DNA from 2 places in the Mesorhizobium sp. LNJC394B00 genome. Region 1 is predicted to be linked to the other one. Evidence: predicted binding sites of a transcription regulator. Region 1 holds the regulator's gene; the other holds the start of a gene.
What was found. The regulator LexA, encoded in region 1, represses DNA repair genes until DNA is damaged. The targets are predictions, from matches to a motif close to TGTTCNNNNTGTGTTCNG.
Positions count from the first base shown of each region.

Region 2: the regulator LexA is predicted to act here: its motif matches at 2,197-2,214, upstream of recA (recombinase RecA).

Region 1 is NZ_AYWH01000004.1:232,799-237,869, reverse strand. It holds partial or broken gene X751_RS01000000163910 (ComEC/Rec2 family competence protein) at 1-1,973, shown strand, start outside; gene lexA (transcriptional repressor LexA) at 1,967-2,749, opposite strand; gene X751_RS146975 (GntR family transcriptional regulator) at 2,953-3,717, opposite strand; gene kynU (kynureninase) at 3,885-5,071, shown strand, end outside.
Region 2 is NZ_AYWH01000011.1:34,471-39,541, forward strand. It holds gene X751_RS138580 (pseudouridine-5'-phosphate glycosidase) at 58-975, opposite strand; gene X751_RS138575 (carbohydrate kinase family protein) at 1,046-1,990, opposite strand; gene recA (recombinase RecA) at 2,273-3,376, shown strand; gene alaS (alanine--tRNA ligase) at 3,647-5,071, shown strand, end outside.

The DNA.
Region 1 (5,071 bases):
GACTTGGCGCGCCGGAACGCAGATGCTCGGCTCCGAGATTCAGACACGGCTGACCGGCCGCGTCGTCAGTCTCGAACAGATGGAAAGCGGCCGCATCAGGCTGACGCTCGATGTGGTTTCGACCGCTTACCCCGAGCTGCGCTACGCCCCGGAGCGGGTCAGGCTCTCGGCGCGGACCGTTCCCGCCGATATGACCGCCGGCTCCCTGATCACCGGCTATGCCAGGCTGTTGCCGCCGACCGGTCCGGTGCGGCCGGAGAGCTACGATTTCTCCTTCGACAGCTATTTCACCGGTTTCGGCGGCAGCGGCTTCTTTCTCGGCAATCCGAAAACCATTGCTACGCAGGGACCGCCGCCGCTGACCGCGCGGCTCTCCTCGGCAATCGAGAACGCGCGCGAAAACATTGCCGACCATATCAGGGGCAAAATCGGCGGCGCCGAAGGCGAGATTGCCGCGGCGTTGATTGTCGGGGTGCGCGCCGGCATCCCGGACGAGGTCAACGAAGCGATGCGGCGCACCGGCATCTACCACATCATCTCCATCTCCGGCCTGCACATGGCGCTGGTTGCCGGCACCATCATGGTGTTGCTGCGTGGCGCCTTTGCGCTGTTTCCCGATTTCTCTTCGCGCCGCCCAGTCAAGAAATATGCAGCAGTGGCAGCACTCGTCTCCATCGCCGCCTATCTCGTCATTTCAGGCGTCGTGGTTGCCGCCGAGCGCAGCTTCATCATGCTGGCGGTCATGCTTGTCGCCGTGCTGTTTGATCGCGCCGCACTCACCATGCGCAATCTGGCGATCTCCGCCATTGCCGTCATCCTGGTGTCGCCGCACGAGGTGGTCGGTCCCAGCTTCCAGATGTCGTTTGCTGCCACCGCCGCCCTTGTCGGCGCCTATGCCGGCTGGGCCGATTACCGCGCCGACAAGGTGAGAACGCCGCCGGCAAAGCGCTCCTTCGTCGGCTTCCTGTCGCGAAAATTCGCGCTGGCCATGGGCAGCCTCGCCATGACCTCGATCATCGCCGGCAGTGCAACCTTGCTGTTCGCCATCTGGCATTTTCAGCGTGTGTCGCCGCTCAGCCTGATCGCCAATCTGGCCGTGATGCCGATTGTTTCGTTGATCGTCATGCCTTTTGCCGTGCTCAGCGCACTGGCGATGCCGTTCGGCGCCGACGGGCCGTTCCTCTATGTGATGGGCAAGGGTCTGATGGCGATGATCGCTATATCGGCCTGGATTTCCGAGCGCTCGCCGGTCGACGCCGTCGGGCTGATCTCCATCCGCTCGGTGCTGTTGGTGGCGGTCGCCCTCGTCATCGCCACCATGGCCACCACCTGGCTCAGGTTGGCGGCCGTGCCTTTCGCGCTGGCCGGCCTGTTGACGGTAGCCGCAGGTGCTTACGCCCGACGTGCTCATATCCGAGGATGCGCATCTGGTGGCCATGCCGATCGGTGGCGGCGAACTCGCCCTCAACCGCGAACGCTCCAACGAATTCACCACGGACAATTGGAAACGGGCGCTGCGGGCCGAAACCATTATCCCACCTGAGATTTTCGAGGCAACAGATACGCGGTTCGATCTCGATCCGCTCGATCTGCCGCCCGGCTCGCCCTTCTATTGCACCGGCGATCTCTGTATCGCCCGGCACCCTTCCGGAGCCATTGTGGCGCTTGCGAAAGACCGCAAGACGGCGCGGCCGGCCTGTGCCTTCGCGAGCCTGATCGTCATCGATGACGCCACCGCCTACAATCCGTGCCGCGACCCGCTGGTGCTGGTCGTGACGAAGAAACAGCTGGCCCGCGACGGCAGCGCCGCCGTCTTCTTCGATCCGCAATCGGCAGCTGCAGCGCCAACCATCCGCTTCGCCGTCGACAAGCCGTATCGCCCCTGGCACGAGCAACGCCGCTTCTCCCGCGAAGCGCGCGGCCTGCCGCCTTACAACCAGCGTGAAAAGTACAAACCCAAGCCGGCTCAGTAGCGCCGGATCAATCCGACAAGCTTGCCCTGCACCTTCACCCTGTCCGGTCCAAAAATGCGGGTCTCGTAGGCCGGGTTGGCGGCTTCCAGGGCGATCGAGGCGCCCTTGCGGCGGAAGCGTTTCAGGGTCGCTTCCTCATCGTCGACCAACGCCACCACGATCTCGCCGGGGCTGGCTGTGTCGGCATTGCGGATGATGACCGTGTCGCCATCGAAAATGCCGGCCTCGATCATCGAATCGCCCTTGACCTCGAGCGCGTAGTGTTCGCCGCCCATGATCATATCGGGCGGCACCGAGATCGAATGGGTCTGATGCTGGATGGCGTCGATCGGCACGCCGGCGGCGATGCGTCCCATAACCGGGATTGAAATCGCGGAAACGGCATCGTCATTGCCGGCCGACATCGAACGCGACGGCGAGCCCGGCTTGATCTGGCGGCCGAGACCGCCTTGGCCCATCGCGCCTTGTCCTTGGCCGCCTTGCCCTTGGCCGGTTTGACCAAGACTGCCCTGAATCACGCTCGGCGAAAACTTCCTCGCCGCATTGAGGCCTGGTGCGATCGAGTCGGGCAGCCGCAGCACTTCCAGCGCGCGCGCCCGGTTCGGCAGCCGGCGAATGAAACCGCGCTCCTCAAGCGCCGTGATCAGGCGGTGGATGCCGGACTTGGAGGCGAGGTCGAGCGCTTCCTTCATCTCGTCGAAGGACGGCGGGATTCCGCTCTCCTTCAGGCGTTCATGGATGAACATCAGAAGCTCATGTTGTTTGCGCGTCAGCATCGCGGCCCCCAAGGGTTCTGAAATCAGAATCAGAAAAAACAAACCCAGAACAAACACTATCTGTTCCAGTTGTGTTCCGCAACCTTTTAAAGTTTAATGAATGTGTTGACGTTTTGTTCAGCGTAACGTTCGGCGCTGCGGGCGCCGCCTGCGCCCATTTGCCGGCAACGGGTGAAACGAAGCCAAAGTGCCCTGCGCGTCGGCTACGACCGCCGCTTCCTTTTCGGACGGGGCTGCGCAGCATCCGCGCCGGGTTCGCTCTGGGCATAGACCTGCAGCGTGTAGCCGATGTGAGCGGTCATCAGAGTTTTCGCACGTTCGACGTCGCGATCGAGGGCCGCTTCCATCAGGGCGGTATGGTGTTCGATCGCCACGGCGTCGCGCAGGGCCGCCACGGCCTTCCGGTGTCCATCCGTGCGGCCGGCGGCGGCGCGCAGCGTCGGGGCCAGACCCAGAAAGCGGTGATGGCGATGCAATTGGTCGGAAATCGTCGCATTGAAGCGCAGCAGCCAGCTGGATGTCGCGGCACTGAGCAGCGCCGCATGGAAGGCATCGTGTTTTTCGTACCACGCGTCGACCGCATCATCCGATGGATCGTCGAGAACAGACCCGCACCGTGAGAGACGATAGTGGGCGGCAACGACCGCGTCTTCCCACTCACGGTCGCCCTCCTCGATCGATTCCACCAGCAGGGGCAGTTCGACCACCAGCCGCGCACGCGCCAAATCCTCGAGCTCCGCCCGAGAGACGGGAGCGACCGCAAACCCGCGGTTGCTGATGGCGGTCACAAGCCGTTCCGCCTCCAGCCGCGACAGCGCCTCGCGCAACGGCGTCCAGCCGATGCCGTAGGTGTTGCGCAGCGTGCTCAGCTTCAACGGCGCGGCAGGCGCCAGCCGGGTCGCAAGAATATCGCGCCTGAGCAGGCGATAGGCCGCTTCCGTCTTCGAGGTCTGCTCGTCACCCAGCATCGTGATCCATCAGACATAAACGCTCGGCGGATCATTATATATCAAAGCCTTTCAATGGGTGAATTATATATAATGTTTGACAGTTCAAGGGCGACCACTCAAGATCGCCGGCATGTTTGGGCGGCAGGCTCCGCCGCGCGCGTTTGTCCATGGAGGGGCGCCGGATCATGAGCACGACACCCGATCTCGCTACAATCGAAGCAATGGATGCCGCCGATCCGCTGCGCTCCATGCGCGAACGCTTTGTCTTGCCGCAAGGCGTGATTTATCTCGACGGCAATTCCCTGGGCGCCGCGTCAGCGGTCGTCTTCAGCGAACTGCAGCAGGCCGCCACGCAGGAATGGGCGCACGACCTCATTCGCGCCTGGAACACCGCCGGCTGGTTCAACATGCCGGTGGAACTCGGAGATCAGCTCGGGCGACTGATCGGCGCGGCTGATGGGCAGACGGTGGTCTGCGACACAACCTCGATCAACGTCTACAAGCTGCTGCACGCAGCGCTCGGCATGCGGCCGGATCGGTCGGTCATCGTTGCCGAGGGCGACAGTTTCCCGACCGACCTCTACATGGCCGAAGGCGTCGCCTCGACCCGGCCGGGAACGCGGCTGCGGCTGGAGGGCGTCGACGCGGCGGCAATCGAGGAGCTGATCGACGACAGCGTTGCCGTCATCCTGGTCAACCACGTCAACTACAAATCCGGCCAGTTGCGCGACATGACGGCGCTGACGCGCAAGGCACATGACGCCGGCGCGCTGATCATCTGGGATCTCTGCCACACGGCCGGCGCCTTGCCGGTCGAACTTGACCGTGCCAATGCCGATTTCGCCGTCGGCTGCACCTACAAATACCTCAATGGCGGCCCGGGCTCGCCGGCCTTCATCTACGCGGCTGAGCGCCACCATGGTGATATCAGCCAGCCGCTCAGCGGCTGGTGGGGGCATGCGCGGCCGTTTGCCTTCGAGCAGGGCTTTGCCGTCGGCAGCGGCATCCGCCGCTTCCTGTGCGGAACGCAGCCGGTGCTGTCGATGCGGGCGCTCAAGGGCGCGCTCGATATCTGGAACGACGTCGACATGGCGGCGGTGCGCAGAAAAAGCATCGCACTGACCGACCTGTTTATCCAGCTCGTCGAAGCCAGATGCGGCGCCTACCGGCTTGAACTGGAAAGTCCTCGCGACGGCAGCCAGCGCGGCAGCCAGGTGTCGTTCCTCCACCCGCATGGCTATCAGGTGATGCGGGCGCTGATCGAGCGCGGCGTGATCGGCGATTTTCGGGCGCCGTCGACCATCCGTTTCGGCTTCACGCCGCTCTATGTCGGTTATGGCGATGTCTGGCAGGCGGTCGAAGCGCTGGAGGA
Region 2 (5,071 bases), on a different contig from region 1:
GCGGGGGAGATGGCCGGCAGGCCAGAGGGGGGTGCTGTCCCGCCGACGTAGGCGATCCTACAGCGCCTTGGCAATCCTCGCCGCCAGCCGCGCATTGTTCTCGACCAGCGCGATGTTGGTCTTCAAGCTCCGGCCGCCGGTCAGTTCGAGGATTTTGCCCAACAGGAACGGCGTCACCGCCTTTCCGGTCACATTCTGCACTTCCGCCGCCTTCTGCGCGGCCTCGATATAGCCGGCCATCTCGTCGGCCGGGATTTCATCGTCCTGCGGCACCGGGTTGGCGATCAGCGTGCCGCCGACCAGGCCAAGTGCCGCCCTGGTCTTGTAGAAATGCGCGATCTCTTCCGGTCTGTGCAGGGTCAGCGGCGCGCGGAACGGCGAATGCCGCGACCAGAAGGCCGGCATCGTCTCGCAGCCATGGCCAATCACCGGCACGCCGCGCGTCTCCAGCACTTCCAGGGTCTTTTCGATGTCGAGGATCGCCTTGGCGCCGGCCGAGACGACGATGACCGGGGTGCGCGCCAACTCGTCGAGATCGGCCGAGATGTCGAAGCTTTTTTCCGCGCCCTTGTGGACGCCGCCAATGCCGCCGGTGGCGAACACCTTTATCCCGACCATGTCGGCCGCGATCATGGTGGCGGCGACCGTGGTGCCGCCGGTGCGGCCTTGCGCCACCGCAAAGCCGAGATCGGCGCGCGACAGCTTCATGGCGTCGCCGGTCATCGCCAGCGACTCGCGCTCGCCGTCGGAAAGCCCGATCTTGATGCGGCCGGCGACCACGGCGATCGTCGCCGGCACCGCGCCATTGTCCAGGATGATCTTTTCGACATTGGCGGCCATGGCGCCATTGTCGGGGTAAGGCATGCCATGGGTGATGATGGTGCTCTCCAGCGCCACGACCGGGCGGCCAGCGGCGAGCGCCTCAGCCACGGGCGCGTGGATGTCGATCAAGGGGCGGGCGCTTTGCGGTGTCATGATGGTCTCCGATCCGGAGATCCGCGCGTCCGCTTGGACGTCGCGCTCCGGCAATGGCAATTGGCCGCCCTCATGCCAATTCCTGCGCGTCGGGCACAAGAGCCAGTGCCTCAGTGAAGGTCGCAATCGTGAAGGCCGGAACCGCGTCGGCGCTTTCAATGGCCAGCGTGGCGGCGGCAACGCCCTCGCGCAATGCCTGGCGCAGGGGCAGGCCGCGCAGCAGGGCAGCGATGGTGGCGCCGGCCAGCGCGTCGCCGGCGCCGGTGACGTCGGCGACTTTTCTCGGCGCCGGCGGCAGGATAGAGAAGGCGCCGGCTTCGTCGAATCCCAGCACCGGGCCATCGCCCGCCGTCACCACGCCACTGGTGAGGCCGCTGCAGCGCAGTCCGTCGATGGTCTCGCGCTCGGTGGCATTGGCATCGACGCCGGCCAGCACCATGGCCTCGCGCCGGTTCATGAAGACCTGCGCGAGCTCCTTCAGCACCGGTATCATCCGCACCACCTTGGCCGGCGAAATGGCAATGGCGAACACCGGCTTGCCGGCGGCGAGCCCCACCAGCCGCTCCAGCGCCGTTGATGGCAGATTGGCGTCGCAGAGCACCGCATCGGCCTCGGCGACCACCTCGCGCACCTTGGAGCGGCGGATCTGCTTGGGGAACGCCAAATCGTAGAGCGCCATGTCGGCAAAGCCGGTGATCAGCTCGCCGTCGCGATCGATCAGCGCCGTGTAGCTCGGCGTCGTGCGGTCGAGGAAAACCGCCGACAGGTCGGCAATGCCGGAGTCGGCGATGGCGCGCGCAACCGTCTCGGCCGAGGCATCGCCGCCGCGCACCGACAAAAGCGAGGCCGAGACGCCGCGCCGCACCAGGCTGCGCAGCGCGTTGAATACGCCGCCGCCGACATCCTCGCGCATCGTGCCGGGGTTGGACGCCGCGGGCACGTACGTGCCCGACACCTGGCCGCGGCGATCGATATGGGCGCCGCCCACCGCCAGTATCTTTGCTGATTTCACCATGCCGGCGATATGACCTTTGTTATTCGAGCCGCACAAGCGCTACGCTGTGCGGCGGAGCTTCGCAGGCAAGCCGGCGATTCGGCCGATCGAAACAGCCGGCGCGTCTGGCCCAATGGTGGATACATCCGGAAACGAAACCATGAGACAAAAAAAGAACAAATCCGGATAAAGATTGCTTTTCAGATATTTGACCCCTCTTGCCAAACGAGAACAAAAGTAGTACAAAATGGGCAGGGATTACGGATTGTCCGGCCTTCATTGACGACCAAGGGGTGATGTATCATGGCTCAGAATTCTTTGCGGCTTGTAGAGGACAAAGCGGTGGACAAATCAAAGGCTCTGGACGCGGCGCTGTCGCAAATCGAGCGCGCCTTCGGCAAGGGCTCGATCATGCGGCTTGGCGCCAACGAGCAGGTCGTCGAGATCGAAACCGTGCCGACCGGATCGCTGGGCCTCGACATCGCGCTTGGCGTCGGCGGCCTGCCGCGCGGCCGCATCGTCGAGATCTACGGGCCGGAAAGCTCGGGCAAGACGACATTGGCGCTGCACACAGTTGCCGAAGCCCAGAAGAAAGGCGGTATCTGCGCCTTCGTCGATGCCGAGCACGCACTCGATCCGGTCTATGCCCGCAAGCTCGGCGTCGATCTGGAAAACCTCTTGATCTCGCAGCCGGACACCGGCGAGCAGGCGCTGGAAATATGCGACACGCTGGTGCGTTCAGGCGCCATCGACGTGCTGGTCGTCGATTCGGTGGCGGCGCTGACGCCGCGCGCCGAAATCGAAGGCGAGATGGGCGATTCTCTGCCCGGTCTCCAGGCGCGTCTGATGAGCCAGGCGCTGCGCAAGCTGACCGCCTCGATCTCGCGCTCCAACACCATGGTCATCTTCATCAACCAGATCCGCATGAAGATCGGCGTCATGTTCGGTTCGCCCGAAACCACGACCGGCGGCAACGCGCTGAAATTCTACGCTTCGGTGCGCCTCGACATCCGCCGCATCGGCTCGGTCAAGGACCGCGACGAGGTCGTCGGCAACCAGACCCGGGTCAAGGTGGTCAAGAACAAGCTGGCGCCGCCCTTCAAGGTGGTCGAGTTCGACATCATGTATGGCGAGGGCGTCTCCAAGACCGGCGAACTGGTCGACCTCGGCGTCAAGGCCGGCGTGGTCGAGAAGTCCGGCGCCTGGTTCTCCTACAATTCGCAGCGTCTCGGCCAAGGTCGCGAAAACGCCAAACTGTTCCTGCGCGACAATCCCGACACGGCGCGTGAGATCGAACTTGCGCTGCGGCAGAATGCCGGGCTGATCGCCGAGAAATTTCTTGAAAATGGTGGCCCCGAGCGCGGCGAAAGCGACGACGGCTTCGAGGAAGAATCCGGCGCCATGTAGGGCACGGCCAGAGTTCGGCCATAAATCCAGTCTATTATCCGATGCTTAAGTGACCGAGTTCTTTAGTATTGCGTTTCAAACCGCCGGCCTTCGCGCCGGCGGTTTTCGTTTTTGGGCAGCGTGAAGCCGGCTTGGCAGTTGCCGGATTGGCCCAATTCCGTGTTTCTGGACAGGGTGGGGCGTGCCCGCTAAAAGGCCAAGTCGATTTCTAAAAAGCAGAGACCAGTGTCCGCCGGCCGTGCCGGCGGTTTTCGCGAAAAGGCAGCACTCATGAGTGGCGTGAACGAGATCCGGTCGACATTCCTCGACTATTTCCGCAAGGAGGGCCACGAGGTCGTGGCCTCGAGCCCGCTGGTGCCGCGCAACGACCCGACGCTGATGTTCACCAATGCCGGCATGGTGCAGTTCAAGAACGTCTTCACCGGCCTGGAGAAGCGGTCCTATTCGCGCGCCACCACTGCGCAGAAAAGCGTGCGCGCCGGCGGCAAGCACAACGACCTCGACAATGTCGGCTACACCGCGCGCCATCTGACCTTCTTCGAAATGCTCGGCAATTTCTCCTTCGGCGACTATTTCAAGGAGCGCGCCATCGAACTGGCCTGGAACCTGATCACCAAGGAGTTCGGGCTGAACAAGGACAAGCTGCTGGTCACCGTCTATCACACCGATGACGAGGCGGCCGGCTTCTGGAAGAAGATCGCCGGTTTCTCCGATGACCGCATCATCCGCATCCCGACCTCCGACAATTTCTGGGCTATGGGCGACACCGGACCGTGCGGGCCGTGCTCGGAAATCTTCATCGACCGTGGCGAGCACATCTGGGGCGGCCCTCCCGGCAGCCCGGAGGAGGACGGCGACCGCTTCCTTGAATTCTGGAACCTGGTGTTCATGCAATATGAGCAGGTCACCAAGGATGAGCGCATCGACCTGCCGCGGCCGTCGATCGACACCGGCATGGGCCTGGAGCGCATGGCCTCCATCCTGCAAGGGGTGGAGAGCGTCTTCGAGACCGACCTGTTCCGTCATCTGATCGATGCGGCCTCGTCGGCGCTCGGGCAGGGACCCGACAAGGAGACGGTTGCCTCCTTCCGCGTCATTGCCGATCATCTGCGCTCGTCCTCTTTCCTGGTTGCCGACGGCGTGCTGCCGTCGAACGAAGGCCGCGGCTATGTGCTGCGCCGCATCATGCGCCGCGCCATGCGCCATGCGCAGTTGCTCGGCGCCAAGGAGCCGTTGATGTGGAAGGTGGTGCCGGCGCTAGTGCGTGAGATGGGCCAGGCCTATCCCGAACTGCTGCGCGGCGAACAGCTGATTACCGAGACGCTGAAGCTCGAGGAGACCAGGTTCCGCAAGACGCTGGTGCGCGGCCTCGGCCTGCTCTCGGAGGCGACGGATACGCTGCACGCCGGCGATATGCTGGATGGCGAGACGGCGTTCAAGCTCTATGACACGTACGGCTTCCCGCTCGATCTGACGCAGGACGCACTGCGCCAGCGCAACATCTCGGTCGACCTTGCCGGCTTCACCCATGCGATGGAGCAGCAGAAGGCCGAAGCGCGCAAGCATTGGGCTGGCTCCGGCGACGCGGCCACCGAGACCATCTGGTTTTCTGTACGCGAGAAGGCCGGCGCCACCGAATTCCTCGGCTACGAGACCGAACAGGCGGAAGGCCTCATCCAGGCCCTGGTCAAGGAC